One region of the Nonomuraea sp. NPDC049684 genome, then DNA from elsewhere that is predicted to be linked to it. Evidence: riboswitches for the same ligand, from Rfam matches in the RefSeq annotation. Region 1 holds a riboswitch; the other holds the start of a gene.
What was found. Region 1 has a riboswitch for glycine ahead of gcvP (aminomethyl-transferring glycine dehydrogenase). Riboswitches for the same ligand answer to the same signal wherever they lie in the genome.
Positions count from the first base shown of each region.

Region 2: linked by a shared signal. The riboswitch ahead of gcvT (glycine cleavage system aminomethyltransferase GcvT) and the one ahead of gcvP (aminomethyl-transferring glycine dehydrogenase) in region 1 are both predicted to bind glycine.

Region 1 is NZ_JBITLO010000006.1:352,327-363,349, reverse strand. It holds gene ACIBST_RS22045 (alpha/beta family hydrolase) at 1-256, opposite strand, end outside; gene ACIBST_RS22040 (hypothetical protein) at 339-695, shown strand; gene ACIBST_RS22035 (hypothetical protein) at 716-1,516, opposite strand; gene gcvP (aminomethyl-transferring glycine dehydrogenase) at 1,644-4,469, opposite strand; glycine riboswitch at 4,636-4,732, opposite strand; gene ACIBST_RS22025 (MerR family transcriptional regulator) at 4,781-5,401, opposite strand; gene ACIBST_RS22020 (bifunctional nuclease family protein) at 5,549-6,019, opposite strand; gene ACIBST_RS22015 (MerR family transcriptional regulator) at 6,152-6,778, opposite strand; gene ACIBST_RS22010 (FHA domain-containing protein) at 6,802-7,314, opposite strand; gene ACIBST_RS22005 (sugar phosphate nucleotidyltransferase) at 7,576-10,080, opposite strand; gene ACIBST_RS22000 (CDP-alcohol phosphatidyltransferase family protein) at 10,085-10,666, opposite strand; gene ACIBST_RS21995 (hypothetical protein) at 10,825-11,023, shown strand, end outside.
Region 2 is NZ_JBITLO010000002.1:95,147-106,169, reverse strand. It holds gene ACIBST_RS06210 (L-serine ammonia-lyase) at 1-261, opposite strand, end outside; gene gcvH (glycine cleavage system protein GcvH) at 321-710, opposite strand; gene gcvT (glycine cleavage system aminomethyltransferase GcvT) at 707-1,792, opposite strand; glycine riboswitch at 1,827-1,926, opposite strand; glycine riboswitch at 1,947-2,044, opposite strand; gene ACIBST_RS06195 (M28 family peptidase) at 2,342-3,715, opposite strand; gene ACIBST_RS06190 (M4 family metallopeptidase) at 3,787-6,081, opposite strand; gene ACIBST_RS06185 (gamma-glutamyl-gamma-aminobutyrate hydrolase family protein) at 6,304-6,993, opposite strand; gene ACIBST_RS06180 (3-oxoacyl-ACP reductase) at 6,990-7,766, opposite strand; gene ACIBST_RS06175 (aldehyde dehydrogenase family protein) at 7,757-9,100, opposite strand; gene ACIBST_RS06170 (glutamine synthetase family protein) at 9,109-10,479, opposite strand; gene ACIBST_RS06165 (FadR/GntR family transcriptional regulator) at 10,604-11,023, shown strand, end outside.

The DNA of each region.
Region 1 (11,023 bases):
GCAGCTCGCCCAGCACCACTTCCCAGGCCTCGTCCTGCCGGGCGGCCGAGCCCGGCGCCCGCGCCCCCGCGACCCGGAACGCCTGCGACACCCTGGCCACGGTCGCCCCCGCCCCGAGCGCGGCGTCACGGACGGCCAGCAGGTCGGGCGCGTCCACTCCCCCGGCCGAGTCGTGGGTCAGCACCAGCAGCAGCCGGGGCTCGGCCGCCTCGTCGACCTGCACCAGCGCCGGCCCCCGCGGAGTCATGATCTCCATGGCAGCACCGTACCTGGGGAGGATCCGCCGTTGGCTCCCAGGTCTGATGACGGCGCGCCGGACAACCGGGATGATGGCTTGCATGCCAGAGATGCGCCCCATCCGGGATGACCTGCAGGCCACCCTCGACGCCCGCCGCGACCTCGGCCCCGACTACGAGGCCGCGCTCGTCGAGTCCTTCGTCGAACGGCTCGACGCCACCATCGCCGCCCGCGTCCAGGCCGAGCTGAGCGGCCACGACCTCACCCCGGCCAAGCCCAAGCAGCGGCAGAACAACGGCGCGGCCATGATCCCCGTCGCGCTGGGCTCGATGGGCCTCGGCATCCCGCTGACCGCCATCGCGTCCGGCAACTCGGGGCTGGTCGGCCTGACGATCACGTGGCTGGCGATCGTCGCCATCAACGTGGCCGCCGCCGTGGCCATCATGCGCCGCGGCTGAGCCTTCTCCTCGGGCGGCGCTCAGGCGTCGCGGTGGAAACGCAGCCGGACCTCGGCGGCCATGGTCTGGTCCTCGTGCTCCAGGCCGTAGGTCCACACCTGGCCGGCGTCCTCGGTGCGCCCGCGCAGCGGCAGCGTGCGCGCCAGCAGCTCGATGGCCAGCGCGCCCGTCTGGGGGTCGGCCCCGCTCTCGACGGCCTCGGCGAACTCGGCGCAGGCCAGTTCCAGGTGCGCGATGCCGAGCAGCACCCGCAGGCCCGGCAGCTCCCGCGCCGGGGCGAACTCCAGCGCGTCCAGCAGCAGCCCGGCGGCCTCCCCCGGGTCGCCGTACTCCAGCAGCGTCTCGGCGAGCTGGCGGGCCGCGTGCGCGGCGGCCTCGGCGTCGCCTGAGTCAAGGCTCGCGTCGAGGGCCGAGCGCAGCTCCTTGCCGGCCTCCTGGGGGCTGCCGGCCAGCCGGGCCAGCGCGAGGTGCGCCAGCGGGACGTAGGCCGGGGTGCCGACGCCGAGCACGGCCTGCCAGGCGGCCCTTGCCTGGTCGTCGCGGCCCTCGCGTTCGAAGCCCTGGGCCAGGTGGCAGGCGGCCTGGGCGGCGTACTCGGGATGGCCGGTGGCCAGCGCGGTGCGGGCCGCGGCGCGGGCGGCCTCGGTGTCGCCGCGCTCGTCGAGCACCACGGCCAGCCCCACGGCGGCCTGGGCCCGGTCGGGGCTGTCGGGGTCGGCGACCAGCTCGGTCAGGATCGCCGCCGCACCCTCCAGGTCGCCGCCCTCGGCCAGCCGGCGGGCGGTGTCGAGCGGCGGGGTCTGCAGCTCTGAGAACGTCAAGAGAGCTCCTTCCGGCGACGGATCGCACCGAGCCTAACGGCTCGTCGCGATCATGTCTGCTCACTTGACGGTGCAGGACTGGGCCGGGTCCGGCGCGGGTCCCCGGGCGGGGACCCGCGCGGGCGGATCAGTCCTCGTACGCCTCCAGCGGCGGGCAGGAGCACACCAGGTTGCGGTCGCCGTACGCCTGGTCGATGCGGCGCACCGGCACCCAGTACTTGCCCTCGCGCAGCGAGGCCACCGGGTAGGCCGCCTCGGTCCGCGAGTACGGGTGGGCCCACTCGTCGGCGGTGACCGACTCGGCCGTGTGCGGCGCGTTGCGCAGCGGGTTGTCGGTCTTGTCGTAGTCGCCGGAGGCCACCTTGGCGATCTCGCCGCGGATGGCGATCATGGCGTCCACGAACCGGTCGAGCTCGTCCAGGTCCTCGCTCTCGGTCGGCTCGATCATCAGCGTGCCGGCCACCGGGAACGACATGGTCGGCGCGTGGAAGCCGTAGTCGATCAGGCGCTTGGCCACGTCGTCGACGGTGACGCCGGTCTCCTTGGTGATCTGGCGCAGGTCCACGATGCACTCGTGGGCCACCAGGCCGCCGCGGCCGGTGTAGAGCACCGGGTAGTGCGGGGCCAGCCGCCTGGCCAGGTAGTTGGCCGACAGGATGGCCTGCTCGGTGGCCGCGGTGAGGCCCTCGGAGCCCATCATCCGCACGTACGCCCACGAGATCGGCAGGATGCCCGCCGAGCCGTACGGGGCGGCCGAGACCGGGCCGACCGGGCTGCCGTCGCGCAGCGGGTGGCCGGGCAGGTAGGCGGCCAGGTGGCCGCGGACCGCGACCGGGCCGACGCCGGGGCCGCCGCCGCCGTGCGGGATGCAGAACGTCTTGTGCAGGTTCAGGTGGGACACGTCGGCGCCGAACTCGCCCGGCTTGGCCAGGCCCACCAGGGCGTTGAGGTTGGCGCCGTCGACGTAGACCTGGCCGCCGGCCTCGTGCACCTTGGCGCAGACCTCGGTGATCGACTCCTCGTACACGCCGTGCGTGGACGGGTACGTCACCATGATCGCGGCGAGCTTGTCGCGGTGCTTGGCGATCTTGGCGTCAAGGTCGGCCAGGTCGATGTTCCCGTCGCTGTCGCAGGCCACGACCACGACCCGCATGCCCGCCATGACGGCGCTGGCCGCGTTCGTGCCGTGGGCCGAGGACGGGATCAGGCACACGTCCCGCTCGGTGTCGCCGTTGGCCTGGTGGTAGGCGCGGATGGCCAGCAGGCCGGCGAACTCGCCCTGGGAGCCGGCGTTCGGCTGGATGGAGACCGCGTCGTAGCCGGTCACCTCGGCCAGCCAGCCCTCCAGGGTGCCGACGAGCTCCCGGTAGCCCTCGGTCTGGGCCTCCGGCGCGTACGGGTGCACGCCGGCGAACTCCGGCCAGGTGATCGGCTCCATCTCGGTGGTCGCGTTCAGCTTCATCGTGCACGAGCCGAGCGGGATCATCGAACGGTCGAGCGCGATGTCCTTGTCCTGCAGCCTGCGCAGGTAGCGCAGCATCGCGGTCTCGGAGCGGTGACTGTGGAAGACCGGGTGGGTCAGGTAGTCCGACTCGCGCAGCAGTTCGGCCGGCAGCGCGTCGGCCTCCAGCGCCACGTCCTGGCGCTCGACGCCGAAGGCGGCCCACACCTTGACCAGCTCGGCCGCGCCGGTCTTCTCGTCGCAGGCGATCGAGACGTGGTCGTCGCCGGCCTGCCACAGGTTGACGCCCCGCTCGGCGGCGGCGGCAACCACCTCGGCGGCCCCGCCGGGCACACGGACGAGCACGGTGTCGAAGAACTCGCCGTGCACGACCTCCAGGCCGGCCTCGCGCAGCCCGCCGGCCAGCGCGACGGCGTGCCGGTGCACGCGGTGCGCGATCCGGCGCAGGCCCTCGGGGCCGTGGTAGACGGCGTACATGCCGGCGATCACGGCCAGCAGGACCTGGGCGGTGCAGATGTTGCTGGTGGCCTTCTCACGGCGGATGTGCTGCTCGCGGGTCTGCAGGGCCAGCCGGTAGGCGGGGTCGCCGTCGACGTCGACCGACACGCCGACCAGGCGGCCGGGCATCTGCCGCTGCAGGCCCTCGCGTACGGACATGTAGGCCGCGTGCGGCCCGCCGAACCCGAAGGAGACGCCGAAGCGCTGGGAGGAGCCGACGGCGATGTCGGCGCCCAGCTCGCCGGGGGCGGCCACCAGCGTGAGGGCCAGCAGGTCGGCGGCGGCCACGACGAGCGCGCCCGCCTCGTGCGCCCTGGCGGCCACGTCGCGGAAGTCGCGCAGGCGGCCCGAGGCGCCCGGGTACTGGACGAGCACGCCGAAGCACTCCGGCAGCTCGCCGTCGAGGTCGTGCTCGACCAGCGTGATGCCGAGCGGCTCGGCGCGGGTGGCCAGCACGGCCTTGGTCTGGGGCAGCGTGTCGGCGTCGACCACGAACACGTCGCTCTTGGACCTGCCGGCCCGGCGGGCCAGCGTCATGGCCTCGGCCGCGGCGGTGGCCTCGTCCAGCAGGGAGGCGCCGGCGACGTCGAGGCCGGTCAGGTCGGAGACGACCGTCTGGAAGTTCAGCAGCGCCTCCAGGCGGCCCTGCGAGATCTCCGGCTGGTACGGCGTGTAGGCGGTGTACCAGCCCGGGTTCTCCAGCAGGTTGCGCCGGATGACGGCGGGCGTGACGGTGTCGTAGTAGCCCAGGCCGATCATGGAGGTCAGCACCCGGTTGCGGGAGGCCAGCTCGCGCAGCTCGGCGATGGCCTCGGTCTCGCTCGCGGCGGCCGGCAGCTTGAGCCGGTCCTTGACCCTGATGGCCTCGGGCACGGCCACGGCCACCAGATCGCCGACGGACTCGAAGCCCACGGCCTCGAGCATGCGCTGCTGCTCGGACTCGGATGGGCCGATGTGCCTGGACGAGAACGGCGGAGCGGACAGGTCGGTCATGGAGGTTGCCTCCCGAGGCTTGGAGACCGGCGCCAGGGCGCGGGCGAGTGCCGGATCTCCCCCTCTGTCATCGCGACGTCATCGCGACCTGAGAGCTTCACCCCACCATGGGGCTTGCACCGTCGGTGAGGTGCGCCTGGCGGGCGCACCTGCTTTCCAGAGTTGCCTCACCCGAGCGGTACGGGATGCCTGAGAGATTCCGGGGAGGGTTGCTCCTTCGGCGCCCCAGGACCGAAGCCCAGGGACTCTCCCGCACGGGGTCATCAGCCTTACTCTGTCCTAGATTACTACGGTGTGTTCAGCGGTTCAGCTCACCCCGTGCGGCGTGCGCGACGCCGCTTGGCGAGCTCGTCAGCGGGATGGTCGGCCGGGACGGTGTCCTCGACCGCCGCCCGTTCCCCCGGCAGCTCCGCGAGGGAGCCCTCGACCTCTCGCCAGACCCGGCCGAGCGCGATGCCGAACACGCCCTGGCCGCCCTGGAGGAGATCGATCACCTCGTCGGCCGAGGTGCACTCGTAGACGCTGACACCGTCGCTCATGAGCGTGATCTGCGCGAGGTCGGCGACCCCGCGGTCACGCAGATGCTGCACCGCGGTGCGGATCTGCTGCAACGACACCCCGGTGTCGAGCAGCCGTTTGACGACCTTGAGCACCAGGATGTCGCGGAAGCTGTAGAGCCGCTGCGAGCCCGAGCCGTGCGCGGCTCTTATCGTGGGCTCGACCAGGCCCGTGCGCGCCCAGTAGTCGAGCTGCCTGTAGGTGATGCCGGCCGCCGAGCAGGCTGTGGGCCCGCGGTATCCGATGTCGTCGGGCACCGTCGCGGGCTGCTCGTCGAAGAGCAGTCCCTGCTCTCCGGCACGCTGCCGCGCGCTCTCGCGCCGCACCGGATCTTCCTGGCCGGCCGTCTTTCCCTCGCCGCTGCTGACCGCCACGCGGACCTCCGGCTTTCTCTCATCCCATGGCCTGATCTGGGGGTTCGTAAAGGGCGACCACGGGTTTCACTTGCACCGTAGGACCGTGACCATGCTCAGTCAACGATCCGGCTCGGCGCGTCGTGAAGCGTAAATGCACTGAAATACCTACCCCGCCCTGCCGAAGTCCTCGGGAGTGATCGTGTCAAGGAACTCCCTGAACTTCTCCACCTCGTCCTCCTGGTCGTCAGGGATGATCACACCGGCCTCCTGGACGACCTCTTCGCTGGCGAAGATGCGCGCGCCGGTGCGCAGCGCCAGGGCGATGGAGTCGGAGGGGCGGGCGCTGACCTCCACGCCGTTGGAGAACACCAGGTCGGCGAAGAAGATGCCGTCACGCAGGGCCACGATGTTGACCGCGCGCAGCCCGACGCCGAGCGCGCTCAGCACGTCCCTGAACAGGTCGTGGGTGAGCGGCCGGGGCGGCGGCTCCTCGGCCTGCGCCAGGGCGATCGCGGTCGCCTCGGTCATGCCGATCCAGATCGGAAGGAACCGTTCCCCGTGTGCCTCCTTGAGCAAGACGATCGGCTGATTTGTGGGCATCTCAACTCGAACGCCCACGACCTCCATCTGCAACACGGGCTGCTCCGTATTCGGCCGGCCGGTCACCCGGCACAGCTGTTGACTGGGTCGTTTCTGCTACACGCCTATGCATTTCAACGTAACACCCGGCAGGCCTGGAATGTGCCCCGGCCTTCCAGCTCTGTGCCCTCAGCGGCCCAGGACAGACCTGACGCCGAGACGGACCAGCGAGGCGTGCAGGTCGAGCAGGAGCGTGGACAGCTCCCTGGCGGCCTCGTCGGCCTCGCCGATGGCGCCGGGCGCGCGCCGCTTGAGTATGGGCGCGACGGTCTGCTCGACCAGCCCGCACTCCCGCTCGGCGGCGGCCTTGACCGCGCGCAGATGGCGGGCGTGCAGGCCGAAGCGGGCCAGGGCGCCGACGCTGCGCGCGATCTTCAGCGCCTCCTCGTCGTAGCGCCTGGCCACGGGGGCGAGCAGGCCGTAGTCCTCCAGCTCGGCGAGGGTCTCCTCGTCGATGCCGGCCGCCTCCAGCAGCTGGGCCCGGTCGTACCGGATCTCCTGGGTCTGCTGCACCGCGCGCGGACGGCCGAAGCTCTCGGCCATCCTGTCCTTGATCACCCGCAGCGGCAGGTAGTGGTCGCGCTGCTCGGTCAGGATGAAACGCAACTGCTCGACGTGGAGATGGGTGAACTTGCGGTAGCCCGAGGGGCTGCGCTCGGGCTCGATCAGCCCCTCACCCTCCAAGAAGCGGATCTTGGACACGGTGACGTCGGGGAACTCGCCCTGCAGCAGGGCGAGCACCTCCCCGATGCTCATGTGCGAGCGTGCCGCCTGTGAGCTCATGCGCCGGCGTTGACCCTCATCAGGAAGACGAGGCGGAACTTGCCGATCTGCACCTCGTCTCCGGAGTGCAGGGGAACCTCCTCGATGCGCTCCCGGTTGACGTAGGTGCCGTTGAGGCTGCCCACGTCGCGTACGGAGAACTGGCCGCCGCGGTGGCGGTAGAACTCCACGTGGCGGCGGGAGACGGTGATGTCGTCGAGGAAGATGTCGCTCTCCGGGTGGCGCCCGGTCGTGGTGAGGTCTTTGTCCAGCCGGAACCGGCTGCCCTGGTTGGGCCCTCTGGTCACCGTGAGCAACGCCGTGCCGGGCGGGAGCTGTTCGACCAGCGCCCGTTCGGCCAGGAGCATGTCGCCTGTCTCAGCCTCGTACGCCTCGATTCCCGCGACCGAGATCGTCGACGTGGTGTCCCCGGAGACCTCGGGTCTGGTCAGCGGTGACCCACAGCGGGAACAGAAACGGGCATCCTCGGGGTTGGCGTGCCCGCACTGCGTGCAGTAGACGCTCGGCATCGATCGGCTCGGCCTCCTACCGCGAAGACGCGGCGACGGTGCTGGGGACGCGCCTGCCTTCGCTCTTCAAGTTTGCGAATGCCGCAACTTACGCTGATCAGCGGCAAAGGTCAAGGCGGGGCGCTGGACTGCGGTTCGGACGCTGACAAAGTTACCGCCGCCCCCACCCCGTGGTCCATGCCGCCGCGCGTTTCTACATTACGATCTTGCGGCACTCCGCGCGCACATCTCGGGCGAAGGCTTTTCCGCTACTCTACGTGATCAGACGGCCGCCTGCTCGACCACGCGGGCCCACCGTTCGAGCAATGCCTGCGCGCCGTCCATGTCGGGGGCCTCGGCCCACAGCTCGGTGACCGGCTCGGCGGCGGCGGGCAGGATCAGCACCCACGACCCGTCGTCGCGGGCGACCCGCACGCCGTCGGTGGTGTCCACGCGCCAGCCGTCGGGCTCGGCCTCGGCGGCCTCGATGACCGAGCGCATCACCGCGCCCTTGGCCGCCCACTGGGTCGGGACGCTCCGGCGCAGCAGCTTGACCTCGGGGATCCTGGCGTCGATCTGGCTGAGCGACAGCCGGGTGCGGGCCACCAGGCCCAGCAGGCGCATGAACGCGGCCAGGCCGTCGATGGCCGGGCTGAACTCCGGCACGACGAACCCGCCGCGCCCGTCGGCCGCGAAGATCATGTCGGGGCCCTGGGCGGCGGAGGTCAGGGCGTCGAGCGCGGTCGAGGTCCACTGCACCTGCACGCCGTGGAAGCGGCAGACCTGCTCGGCGACCCGCGTGGTGGTGACCGGCAGGGCCACCCGGCCGCCCCGGCGCTCGGCCGCCACCAGGTCCAGCACGACCAGCAGGGCGCGATCCTCGCTGATGAGCTGGCCGGTCTCGTCCACCAGCGCGATGCGCTCCCCGACCGGGTCGAAGCGGACGCCGAAGGCCGCCCGCGAGGAGCTGACCAGCTCCGACAGGCGTTGCAGGTCGCGCCGGCGCTCGGCCAGCGTCTCGGTGGGCGAGACGTCGTCCAGCCGGGCGTTGACGGTGAGCACCTCGACGCCGGCGCGGCTGAGCAGCGTGGGCATCACCAGGGAGGAGGTGCCGCCGGCGCAGTCGACCACGACTTTCATGTCCCTGACGCCGGTGACGCCGATGGCCCGCATCAGCTCGTGCGTGTAGCCCTCGACGGCCCTGGCCGGGTAGTGCAGCTCGGCGATCTCGCCGGGGAAGGCCCGCCGGTACTCCTGGCGGGAGAAGACCCGCTCCAGCTTGCGCTGGGCGGCCGGGGGCAGGTCGGCGCCGCGGTCGTCCATGATGACGATGTCGACGCTCTGCGGGTCGCCGGGCGTGGTGCGCAGGGCGATGCCGCCGGCGGCCGACTCGCGGGCGGTGTGGAAGCGGGCCACGGGCAGCGGCGCGGCCTCCAGGTCCAGGACGTTGATCGCGGCGGCGGTCAGGGCGCCGATGACGGCCCGCTTGAGCGCCCTTGCGGCCAGGGAGCAGTCGCGGGAGGTGACGACGTAGGCGCCCTTGCGCAGGGTGGTGGCGTACGCGCCGGCCAGCCGGACGCACAGCTCGGCGGTGATCTCGACGTTGACCAGGCCGCTGACCCCGCGCGGGCCGAACAGGTTGCGCTGGCCGCGCGACTCCCAGATGACGCTGGTGTTGACGACCGCGCCGGCCTCGATGGTCTTGAACGGGTAGACCTTGACGCCGCTGGAGACGTACGCCTCGGCCTCGATGACGCACTCGTCGCCGATGACGGCGTTCTCCTCGACGCGGGCGCCGCCCATGACGTCGGTGCTCTTGCCGATGACGCAGCCGCGCAGGTGGGCGCCGGGGCCGACGTAGACGTTGTCGTGGACGACCGCGCGGTGCAGGAAGGCGCCCTCGCGCACGACCGCGTTGTTGCCCAGCACGGTGTACTCGCGCAGTTCGGCGCCCGCCTCCACCTTGGCGTAGTCGCCGATCAGCAGCGGGCCCTTCAGGACGGCGTCGGGGTCGACCGTGGCCGAGTCGGCCACCCAGACGCCCGGGGAGAGCTCGAAGCCGCCGATGTCGAGGCGGACCCGGCCGGACAGCGCGTCGGCCTGGGCCTTGAGGTAGCTGGCGTGGGTGCCGACGTCCTCCCAGTAGCCGTCGGCGACGTAGCCGTAGATGGGGGCGCCGCGTTCCAGGAGGGCGGGGAAGACGTCCGAGGACCAGTCGACCGGTTCGCCGTCGGCCACGGCGTCGAGGATCTCGGGCTCCATGACGTAGATGCCGGTGTTGACGGTGTCGGAGAAGACCTGGCCCCAGGTGGGCTTCTCCAGGAAGCGCTGAACGCGTCCGTTCTCGTCGAGGATGATGATCCCGAATTCGAGCGGGTTGGGAACGCGCTTCAGACCGATGGTGACAAGAGCCGAATTTTCGCGATGAAAACGGATCATGTCGGATAAGTCGATATCTGTGAGGGCGTCGCCGGAGATGACCAGGAAGCGGTCGTCGCGCAGGCGGGCGGCGGCGTTCTTCACGCTGCCCGCGGTGCCGAGCGGCAGGTCCTCGGTGGCGTACTGGAGGTTCATGCCCAGCTCGTCGCCGTCGCCGAAGTAGTTGCGCACGAGGGCGGCCAGGAACTGCAGGGTGACGACCGTCTCGGTGATGCCGTGCCGTTTGAGCAGGCGCAGGACGTGTTCCATGATCGGGCGGTTGGCCACCGGGAGCAGAGGTTTGGGCTGGTTGGCGGTCATCGGACGCAGCCGAGTCCCCTCCCCGCCCGCCATGACGACCGCCTTCACCCGATCACTCCTTCGTGGTCGCGGTTACGAGTTGGCGCACCTGCACCACATACAGGATCCCTGCCCACCAATACAGGCCGGTGCCCCAGATCGCGAAGGCCCACCCGGCAATTCGCGCTATATCGGCATACCACCCGGTGTGGGAGGCGAGGAAGAGCAGCGGGAAGGCGTACATGAGGTTGAACATGGCGGCCTTGCCCAGGAAATGCACCTGAAGTGCCTTATATCCGTGTTTGCGAAGTACGGGGAACGAACAGGCGACGAAGAGCTCCCGCGCCACGATGACGGCCACCAGCCACCACGGGATGACCTCGCGCAGCAGCAGCGCCAGGATCGTGGCGAAGACGTACAGCTTGTCGGCGGCCGGGTCGATCACCCGGCCGAGCTTGCTGGTCTGGTTGAACGCGCGAGCGATCTTGCCGTCGAGCCAGTCGGTGAACCCGGCCACGATGAGGATGCCGATGGCCCACCCGTCCGCCCTGGGCCCCAGAACCAACCAGAGGAACACGGGCACGCCGAGCAGGCGCAGGAAGCTCAGCAGGTTGGGAACCGTCCAGATCCGGTCCTCGGCGGAAGTTTCGCTCACGCAGAGACCCTACTGCGTGGAACTCCGGCACAGACGCCCCACCAGCGACCATTCCCCGCGGGGCCGGTGGGGGTTGATGGCGTTTCGCGGCATGTGGGGGCGGGAAAAGCCTGGATGATCGATCCCCCCGCGCTGCCGGCCTGCCTTGGGGGGATCGGATGTGGCCCTGGGAGTCCGGCGTGCTGCGGGACGCGCCGGAGATCGCCTTGTTCCTCTGCCTGGCCCTCGGGTTCGCCCTGGGCCGGCTCAGGTTCCGCGGGGTGGCCCTCGGCGGCGCGGCCGGGACGCTGGCCGTCGCCCTCGCCGCGGGGCTGCTGACCGGCGGCGTCGAGGTCCACCAGCAGGTGCGCGTGATCG
Region 2 (11,023 bases), on a different contig from region 1:
GCGGGCGTCGACGGAGTCGACGTCGACCAGCTCCGGCTTCTCACCGGACAGGCCGAGCAGCACCGCCTTGTCGCTGCCGTGGCCCTTGCCGGTCAGGCCGAGCGAGCCGTACAGGATGACCTCGACGCGGGCCACGCGGGGGAGCAGGCCGTCGTCGTGCAGCCCGCGGGCGAACTTGTGCGCGGCGGCCATCGGGCCGCCCGTGTGGGAGCTGGACGGTCCGATGCCGATCTTGAAGAGGTCGAAGACGCTGATCGCCATTGATGGGCGCCCTTCAGTTCAGGAAGTGCCGGGGCCCGCCGCGGGCCCCGGCGGTGGTGTCAGGACTCGCCTGAGGTGAGCGCCGTGTACTCCTCGGCGGACAGCAGGTCCTCCGCGTCGCCCTCCATGCGGACGCGGAACATCCAGCCGTCGCCGTACGGGTCGCTGTTGGCCAGCGACGGGTCGTCGGCCACGGCCGAGTTCACCTCGACGATCTCGCCGCCGACGGGGGCGTAGATCTCGCTCACCGACTTGGTGGACTCCACCTCGCCGACCGAGTCACCCGCCTCGACGGTCGAACCGACCTCGGGGAGCTGCACGAAGACGACGTCACCAAGAGCCTCGGCGGCGAAGGCCGTGATGCCGACGGTCACGGTGATGCCGTCGTCCACGCCCGACACCCACTCGTGCTCCTTGGTGTAGTTCAGGTCGTCAGGGATGTTGCTCACTTGTTCCTCCTGTAGAAGGGCAGCTCGACCAGGTCCATAGGTTCATGGCTGCCCCGGATGTCCACGGCCAGACCTGTGTCGGCCCCGGCGTTCACGTAGGCCATCGCGATGGGCTTGCCCAGGGTCTGGGAGGGCGCACCGCTGGTGACCTCGCCGACGACGGCGCCGTCGCGGGTGACCGGGTAGCCGTGACGCGGCACCCGGCGGCCCTGGGCGACCAGGCCGACGAGGCGGCGGCGGGGCTGGTCGTCCTTGACCGCCTCCAGCGCCGCCCTGCCGACGAAGTCACCGGGCTTGTCGAATTTCACCACTCTGCCCAGCCCCGCGTCGAACGGGGTCAGGTCGGAGCTCAGCTCGTTGCCGTAGAGCGGCATGCCGGCCTCCAGCCTGAGGGTGTCGCGGCTGGACAGACCGGCGGCGCGCAGGCCGTGCGGCTCGCCCGCCGCCTCCAGGGCGCGCCAGAGCGGCACGGCGTCCTGGTTGGCGACGAAGAGCTCGAAGCCGTCCTCGCCGGTGTAGCCGGTGCGGGCGATGAGCGCCTGGCGGCCGTCGACCACGCCGGGCAGGCCCGCGTAGTACTTGAGACCGTCGAGGTCGGCGTCGGTGAGCGTGGCCAGGATCTCCTGGGCCTTGGGGCCCTGGATCGCGATGAGGGCGTACTGCTGGGAGCGGTCATCGACCACCGCGTCATACGACTTAGTACGATTTTTCAGCTCATCCGCGACTTTGTCGGAGTTCGAGGCGTTGGCCACCACCATGAACTCCTCGTCCGCCAGCCGGTAGACGATGAGGTCGTCGAGCACCCCGCCGCGCTCGTCCACGATCATCGTGTACCTGGCCCGGCCGGGCGCGAGCGCCGACAGGTGGCCGACCAGCGCGTAGTCGAGGGCCTCTCCGGCCTGCGGACCGGTCAGGAAGATCTCGCCCATGTGCGAGAGGTCGAACAGCCCGGCCGCCTCGCGGACGGCTTTGTGCTCCGCGGACTCGCTGCCGTACCGGAGCGGCATGAGCCAGCCGGCGAAGTCGGTCAGCGTGGCGCCTAGGGCCTCGTGGACGTCTCGTAGCGGCGTAGGTCGGGACATTTGTCGCACCTCAGGACAGGATTGGATGCCAGCATCCTCCCCCTCTGTCATGGATGCCTGAGAGCTTCGCCCGAGTTTTACCGGACTTTCACCTTCGGCGAGGCCCCGGGGGCCTGCTTTCCAGAGGTCACCTCCCCGTAAGAACGCCTTACAGGGCTGCCGCGCGGTCCTTTGCCTTGAGAGGTTCGCGGGGAGGGCTTGCTCCTTCAGGGACCCTGACCGGCTGTCAGGGTGCTCTCCCGCACGGTTTCGCCGGTGATGTCCGTCAGCCTAGTGCCGTCATGGGGGTGTTGTCGCGCTTCGCCCCCCGCCATCCGCGGCATCCGCGGCATCCCGCACGCAGCGAAAAGCGGCCGCGGCCCCGGAGAGGCGGGGTCGCGGCCGCGTTGGTGGCCGCGCGCGAGCCGGTCATGGCAGGTCAGCTCGCACGCGGCAGCTCTGGGCGGGCCGGCCGGGACCGGCCCGCGGGGGATCGAACCCGGGATCAGGCCCGAGGATCAGGCCCGAGGATCAGGCCCGAGGGTCAGGCCCGAGGATCAGGCCCGAGGGTCAGGCCCGTGCCCAGAGGGCGGGCACGTTCGGCGGCTCCCAGCCCGGCAGGCTGGTGTGCGCCTGGAGGCAGCGGTAGCTGACCCCCTGGTAGGTGACGACGTCTCCGGCCGTGTACGACTTGTAAGCCGTCCAGGTGGTGCCCTGGCCGTCCCCTCCGACGGTCAGGGTGAAGGACGCGGAGTGGTCCGCCGTCGTCCCGTCGCCGTTGATCCCTATGGTGTACGTCCCCGCCACGACGCCGCTGGCGGTGGCGATCGTGACGGTGGACGACTGGCCCGCCTGAACCGTGGACGGGCTGAAGGAGACGGTGACCCCGCTCGGCACGTTCCCGGCGGAGAGCGCGACGCTCTGCGCCTGGCCGGACGTGACCTGGGTACTGACCGCCGCGGTAGCCGACTGACCGGCCTGGACCGACGCCGACGACGGGGTCACCGAGATCGAGTAGTCGTTCTCCGTGGGCGTGCTGGTGCCCACGGCGAGCTTCCATATGGCGTACGCGATGGCGTCGGAGTTGCGGTCGAGCGCCGTGGTGTTGATGGCGCTCGGGTAGCTGTCGCAGGCGCTGTGGTAGCAGCGGTCGAACGCCTGCCCGGCCGAGCCGCCCCACTTGGCGGCCTGGGCCGAGCTCTTGACCGCCCCGGCCCCGGTGGCCAGGCCGCCGACCCGGACGCCCGCGCTCTTGAAGGAGGCGTGGTCGCTGCGGCCGTCGCCCTCCCTGTCACCCTCGGTCTGCAGGCCGATGGTGGCGAAGTAGTCGTTGAAGGTCCGCTGGATCGCCGCGTCGTCGTCGTAGACGAAGTAGCCGGCGTTGGTCGAGGCGATCATGTCGAAGTTCAGGTACACCTCGACGCCGCTCGCGCCGCCGTTCTGCACGTAGTACCTGGACCCGACCATGCCCGCCTCTTCGGCGCCCCACCAGCCGAAGCGCACGTGCTTGGTGAGCGTGGGCCTGCGGGCGGCGAGGGTGAGGGCGTTCTCCAGGAGGGCGGCCGAGCCGGAACCGTTGTCGTTGATCCCGGGGCCGGCCGCGACGCTGTCGAGGTGGGCGCCGAGCATCACGGTCTGGTTGGCAGGGCCGCCCGGCCAGTCGGCGATCAGGTTGCTGCCGCCGCTGAAGTTCTGCACGCGGGTGGTGAAGCCGGCCGCGTCCAGCTTGCCCTTGATGTAGTTCATCGAGGCGGTGAAGCCCGGCCTGCCCGAGGCGCGGTTGCCGCCGTTGCTCGTGGCGATGGACTGCAACTGGCTCAGATGCGCCGTCACGTTCGCGACGGGGATGTCGGGCGCGGGGTCGGCGGCGGCGCCGGCCGGTCCGGCCGGCGTGGTGAGGGTCAGGGCCAGCGCGGCGGTGGCCGCGGCGCCCAGCCTGAGCATGGCGTTCACGTTCTGTGGCTCCTCAAGGGGGTTGGGCGGCCACCCCGGCGTGGCCGCCCAGGTCGAGCGACTTAGACCGGCTGCCAGAGGGCAGGGGTGTTGGGCGGCTCCCAGCCCGGCAGGCTGGTGTGCGCCTGGAGGCAGCGGTAGCTGACGCCCTGGTAGGTGACGGTCTGTCCGGCCGTGTAGGCCGTGTACGTCTGCCACGTGGTGCCCTGGCCGCCGCCCACCGTCAGGCTGAAGGAGGCCGAGTGGTCGGCGCTCGCGCCGTCGGCGTTCAGACTGATCGTGTACGTGCTCGGCGTCACGCCGCTCGTGGTCGCGAACGTCACCGTGGACGACTGCCCGGCGGTGATCGTGGACGGGCTGAAGCTGACCGTCACGCCCGCGGGCACGTTGCTCGCCGACAGGGCGACGCTCTGCGCCTGACCGGCGGTGACCTGCGTGCTGACCGTGGCCGTGGCCGACTGCCCGGCCTGCACCGAGGCCGACGACGGGGTCACGCCGAAGGAGTAGTCGTTCGGCGAGCTCTGCCCGATCTGCAGGTTGTAGGTGGCCTGGCGGTCCACGTCGGCGCCGTCGGCCGTGATCGCGATCGAGTGGCTGCCCTGCGGGCTGCTCGCCGAGGTGCTGATCGTCAGCGTCGAGCTCTGCCCCGCGGTGATGGTGGCCGGGCTGAACGAGGCGGTCACGCCGGCCGGCAGGGTGCCGGTCCGCAGGGTGATCGACTGCGCCGAGCCGCCGGTCACGGTGGTGCTCACCGTGGTCGTGGTGCTCTGGCCCGGGGTGACGCTGCCGGAGGCGGGGTTCAGGTTGACCGAGAAGTCGTTGCTGCCCTGGGTGCAGGTCGGCTCGCCGGACTGGGCCCGTACGCTGACGCCGTCCCAGGCGTTCTTGACCACGTTGAACTCGGTGCAGCTGCCCGGGTACAGGGTCTTGGCGGCCTGGAGGGTGGCGACCCTGGCCTTGGCGTGCGTCCACGGCTGGGTCTTCATGTTCAGCGCGGACATGAACACCTCACCGGCCTTGCGTATGCCGATGCCGGTGATCGCGGCGCCGTTGTCGCAGCGGGTGCTGGCGGGCTTGCCCGAGGGGTTGGTGCCCTCGGCCACGAGGTAGAACCAGTGGTTCTGCGGGCCGGCCGCCGCGTGCACCTCGGTGTTCGGGATGGAGGCGCTGTAGCAGTTCGGGTGGCTGAGGGCCGACGGGTTGTACATGTTGCGGATCGGCCCGGACCCGGAGAGGTTGACCTCCTCGCCGACCAGGTAGTCCGGCGGGTCGTTCGGGTTGTTGGCGTACGCCTCGGTGAGCGCGCCGAAGATGTCGCCGGTGGACTCGTTCATGCCGCCGGTCTCGTTGCCGCTGCCCGAGCCGCCGCTGGTGAACTGGAAGATGCCGTGGCCGAACTCGTGGCCGACCACGTCCATCGACGTGAGCTGCTGGGAGTTGGCGGAGTTGTGGCCGAAGGAGCCGTACTGGCCGTTCCAGTAGGCGTTGACGTCGGCCAGGCCGACGCGGGCCGGGTAGCCGCCGCCCTGGCCGTTGATGCCGTTGCGGCCGAGCCAGGCGCTCAGCATGTCCCATTCCCGCTGCGCGGCGTAGAGCGCGTCGACGCAGGCGGTCTCCAGGTTCGTGCCCGAGCCGTTGCCCCAGGTGTCGGTGGTCTTGGTGTACGGCGAGCCGTTCTGGCCGCCGCACGCCACGCCGCTCCTGCGGGGGTCGCGCATCGTGTACGAGGGGCTGGTGTCGATGGTGACGGTGCCGACGTAGTAGCTGTTGCCGGTGCCGTCGCGCACCTCGTCCCAGTCGTCGATGACCCTGCCGGTGAGGGCGTCCACGTAGACGTGGAGCTTGGTCTCGTGACCGGCGGCGGTGGCGCCGGTGACGAGCACCTCCCAGGCCAGCCGCGGGGTCGTCGTGGTGGCGTGCACGGACAGCACCGGCGTGGCGACGGTCTCGACCCTGGCCACCTTGGCCCTGGCCGTCACGGCGGCCTGGGCCGCGGTGACCTTCGCCTTCGTGCCGATCCCGATCTTCGTGCGCTGCCCGGTGGCGACCGTGTCGACCACCGCGCCGGAGGCGTCCGTGGCGACGACCACGTCGCCGCCGTAGACGGGCAGGCCCGCGTGCTTGCGGGCGTAGGTCAGGTACTGCAGGCCGCGGACGCCTTCGACGGTCGACGTCAGCGTGAACGTGTCCTGCTCGGATGCCAGCAATGCCGCCGAGTCGGCCAGGATCGCGTTGTGTGCGGTGGCGATCGCGTTCCTGCGCTCGTCGGGGCTGGGAGGATCGGCCACCTGCGACGCTTGGGCTGTGGCGCTCGTGGCGCCCACCAGCGAGCTGGTGGTCAGGGCTAGCGCGAGCATTGCGGCAGCCCCCAACCTGAGTTTGGGGTTCACTCTCTGGCTCCTCAGGGGGGTGTGGAGTGGAAGAGCCCCGGCCGGCTGGGGATGAACACAGGGTGACACCGGGATGGCGCGACCCGGTACCCAACAAGTTTCCTATAACGCGGTGGTATGGCCCCCTGAGCTGGGATTTCGCGGGATTTTAGGGCGCAGAAAAGGTAAAGAAGCTTTCCAGTAACGGTCTCAGCAGGCCGCCGTGAACGCCTCGAAGAGCGCCGCCCCGTCGCCCGCCTCCGGGTGCCACTGGACCGCCGCCGCGAAACCGCCGGAGTCGAGCTCCACCGCCTCGATCGTCCCGTCGGCGGCCGTGGCGGTGACCGTGAGTCCGGGGGCGAGCCCGTCGATCGCCTGGTGGTGGTAGTGCGGGACCGCCACCGGGTCCGTGCCGAGCGCCTTGGCCAGGCGGCTGCCGGGCACGGGCGTGACCGGCAGGTGGCCGAACTCGCCGGGCGCGGGGGAGTGGCCGGTGTGCCCGGTCACGTCGGGCAGGTGCTGGTGCAGGGTGCCGCCGAGCAGCACGTTGAGCACCTGGAGGCCGCGGCAGATGCCCAGGAACGGCAGCCCGGCCTCCAGGGCCGCCGCCAGGAGGGCGAACTCGGCCTCGTCCCGGAACCGCCGGACGTAGCCGGTGCGCTCGTGCGCCGCGCGGCCGTACCTGGCCGGGTCGACGTCGCCGCCGCCGGCCAGGACGAGACCGTCGAGCCGCCCCACGACCTGGGCGGGATCGCCGGCCGGCGGCAGCAGCACGGGCTGCCCGCCGGCCTGGACGATCTTCTCGACGTACATGTACGGCAGCAGTGCGACGGGCAGGTCCCACACGGTGAACCGGGCGGGCTCGACGTACGTCGTGACGCCGATGACCGGACGGGTCACAGCGGCGTCACGTACGCGCCGGAGATGCCGCCGTCCACCAGGAACTCGGCCCCCGTGATGAAGGAGGCGTCGTCGCTGGCCAGGAACGCCACGGCGGCGGCGATCTCCGACGCCTCGGCGAAGCGGCCCACCGGAATGTGCACCAGGCGCCGCTGGGCCCGCTCGGGGTCCTTGGCGAACAGCTCCTGCAGCAGCGGCGTGTTCACCGGCCCCGGGCACAGCGCGTTGACCCGGATGCCCTCGCGGGCGAACTGCACGCCCAGCTCGCGCGACATCGCCAGCACGCCGCCCTTGGAGGCCGTGTACGAGATCTGCGACGTGGCCGACCCCATCACCGCCACGAACGACGCGGTGTTGATGATCGACCCCTTGCCCTGCCGCCGCATGTACGGGATGGCGTGCTTGCAGCACAGGTACACGCTGGTCAGGTTCACCTCCTGGACGCGGCGCCAGGCGTCGAGGCCGGTCTCCAGGATCGAGTCGTCGTCGGGCGGCGAGATGCCGGCGTTGTTGAAGGCGACGTCCACGCTGCCGTAGGTCTCGTGGGCCGTGGCGAACATCCGGACGACGTCGTCCTCGCTGGTCACGTCGGCCTTGACGAAGAGGCCGCCGACCTCGCCCGCGGCCTTGGCCCCGGCCTCCTCGTCGATGTCGACGCAGACGACCTTCGCGCCCTCCTGCGCGAACCTGCGCGCCGTGGCCAGCCCGATGCCGCTGCCCGCCCCCGTGACGACGGCCACCCGATCCTGCAATCGCTGCACTGTCACTCCCATGAGATGAAGACGTTCTTGGTCTCGGTGAAGGCCGTCAGGGCGTCCGGGCCGAGCTCGCGGCCGAGGCCGGACTGCTTGAAGCCGCCGAACGGCGTCCAGTAGCGCACCGAGGAGTGCGAGTTCACCGACAGGGCGCCCGACTCCACCGCGCGGGCCACCCGCAGCGCCCGCCCGACGTCGCGCGTCCAGATGGACCCGCTCAGCCCGTACGGCGTGTCGTTGGCGATGCGCACGGCCTCGGCCTCGTCGCTGAACGGCACCACCGACACGACCGGGCCGAAGATCTCCTCGGTGAAGGCGCGGTCGGTGACCTCGGAGGTGAGCACGGTCGGCGGGAACCAGAAGCCCTTGCCCTGGGGGCAGTCGCCCTGGAGGTAGGGCGTGCCCTCGACGAAGCCGCGGACGCGTTCCAGGTGCTCGGCGCTGATCAGCGGGCCCATCTCGGTGGACTCGTCGAGCGGGTCGCCGACCTTGACGCCGCGCACCGCCGCCGACAGGCGTTCCAGGAACTCGTCGTACACCTCGGCCTGGACGAGGATGCGCGAGCGGGCGCAGCAGTCCTGGCCGGAGTTGTCGAAGACCGCGTAGGGAGCGGTGCTGGCCGCCTTGCCGAGATCGGAGTCGGCGAAGACGATGTTCGCCGACTTGCCGCCCAGCTCCAGCGTCACCCGCTTGACCTGCGCCGCCGCCTTCGCGGCGATCTCCTTGCCCACCTCGGTCGAGCCGGTGAACACGATCTTGGCCACGCCGGGATGCTCGACCAGCCGGGCGCCCGCGACCTCCCCTGCCCCGGGCAGCACCTGGAGCACCCCCTCGGGCAGGCCCGCCGCCAGGGCCAGCTCGGCCAGCCGCAGCGCCGTGAGCGGAGTCCATTCCGCCGGCTTGACGATCACCGTGTTGCCCGCCGCCAGCGCCGGGGCCACGCCCCACGACATGATCAGCATCGGGAAGTTCCACGGCACGATGACGCCCACCACGCCCAGCGGCTCCTGGAACGTGACGTCCACGCCGCCGGGCACCGGGATCTGCTTGCCGTGGTTGCGCTCGGGGGCGGCGGCGTAGAAGTGCAGCACGTCGCGGACGGCCCCGGCCGCCCAGCGCGCGTTGCCGATCGGGTGCCCGGCGTTGTCCAGCTCCAGCCGGGCCAGCTCCTCGCCGTGGGCGTCCACCAGGTCGGCGAAGCGGCGCAGCAGCCGCGCCCGGTCGCCCGGCGCCACCTCCCGCCAGCTCCGGTACGCCTTCGCGGCCCGCTCCACCGCCCGGTCGACCTCGGCCGCGTCCGCCATCTCGACCTCGGCGACGACCTCTTCCGTCGCCGGATTAACGATCCTCATGCCTACCGTCACATTCGCTCGAAACCACGGAACAGCTCCCAGTCCGTCACCGCCGCGTCGAAGGCGGCCAGCTCCACGCGCGCGTTGTTCGCGTAGTGCTCGACCACGTCGTCGCCGAACGCCTCCCTGGCCAGCTTCGACCCCTCGAACAGGGCGAGCGCGTCCCGCAGCGTGTGCGGCACGGTCTCGGCGCCGGAGTCGTAGGCGTTGCCGGTGAAGGCGTCCTCCAGCGGCAGCTCCCGGTCGATGCCGTCCAGCCCGGCCGCGATCAGCGCCGACACCGCCAGGTAGGGGTTGACGTCCCCGCCCGGCACCCGGTTCTCCACCCGCAGCGACGGCCCGTGGCCCACCAGCCGCAGGGAGCAGGTGCGGTTGTCGACGCCCCACTTGACGGCGGTGGGCGCGAAGCTGCCGGGCACGTAACGCTTGTAGGAGTTGACGTTGGGCGCGTACAGCAGCGTGAGCTCGCGCATGCGGGCGAGCTGCCCGGCGATGAACCGCGCGCCGAGCGGCGAGAGCCCGTACGGCCCCTCGCCCGCCATCGCCAGGCCGCCGTCGAGGCCGCGCAGCGAGATGTGGATGTGGCAGGAGTTGCCCTCGCGCTGGTTCGGCTTGGCCATGAAGGTGATCGAGCGGCCCTCCTGGGCGGCGATCTCCTTGGCGCCGTTCTTGTAGATCGAGTGGTTGTCGCAGGTGCGCAGGGCCTCGTCGTAGCGGAAGGCGATCTCGTGCTGGCCGAGGTTGCACTCGCCCTTGGCCGACTCGACGTACATGCCGGCGCCCTCCATGTCGCGCCTGATGCGCCGGAGCAGCGGCTCGACGCGGGCGGTGCCGAGGAGGGAGTAGTCGACGTTGTAGAGGTTGGCGGGGGTCAGGTCGCGGTAGGCGCGCCGCCAGGCGTCCTCGTAGCTGTCGTCGTAGACGACGAACTCCAGCTCGGTGCCCACGTACGCGGCCAGGCCCCGCTCGGCCAGGCGGGCGAGCTGGCGGCGCAGGATCTGCCGGGGGGAGGCGGTGACCTCGCCGCCCTCCTCCCAGGCCAGGTCGGCCATGACCAGGGCGGTGCCGTCCTGCCAGGGGACCCGGCGCAGGGTGGACAGGTCGGGCTTCATCGCGAAGTCGCCGTAGCCCCGGTCCCAGGAGGACATGTCGTAGCCGGCGACGGTGTTCATGTCCACGTCGACCGCGAGCAGGTAGTTGCATCCCTCGGATCCGTGGTGGAGCACCTCGTCCAGGAAGTAGCGGGCGGAGAGCCGTTTGCCCTGCAACCTGCCCTGCATGTCGGCGACGGCGAGCAGCACCGTGTCGATCCGGCCGGAGGCGACCTCGCCCCGCAGTTCCTCGACGGACAGGAATCCGTTGCCCGCTGCTTCGCTCACCCTAGGTCGCTCCGATCTGCTCTGAAGCGCTTTCCCGTTGATTGGGCTAGTCTCAGACCATTGATGTGCATGCCGGGATCGCTTGTCAAGACCTGAGGACACCTTGGACGATTCGGCGCGTTTGATGACAGTGCTCCGCCCGGTGAGGGCGGGAAACGCCTTCGAGGAGACCGTGGAACGGCTGCTCCAGGCGATCAAACTGGGCGTGGTGCCGTACGGCGACAAGCTGCCGCCCGAGCGCGAGCTCGCCGTGCGGCTGGGCATCAGCAGGGTCACCCTGCGCGAGGCCATCCGCGCCCTTCAGGACGCGGGCTACCTCGACGTGCGGCGCGGCCGGTACGGCGGCGCGTTCGTCACCTATGTCCCGCCGCGGCCCGACGCGGGCGACCTGCGGCAGGCGGTGGCCGCCATGGGCATGGCCGAGCTGTCGGACGCGCTGACGTTCCGGCTGGCGGTCGAGTGCGGGGCGGCGCAGGTGCTGGCCGCGGCCGAGCTGACCCCGGCTCAGCGGGAGGTGCTGCCGCGCCGCCTGGCCGAGCTGGAC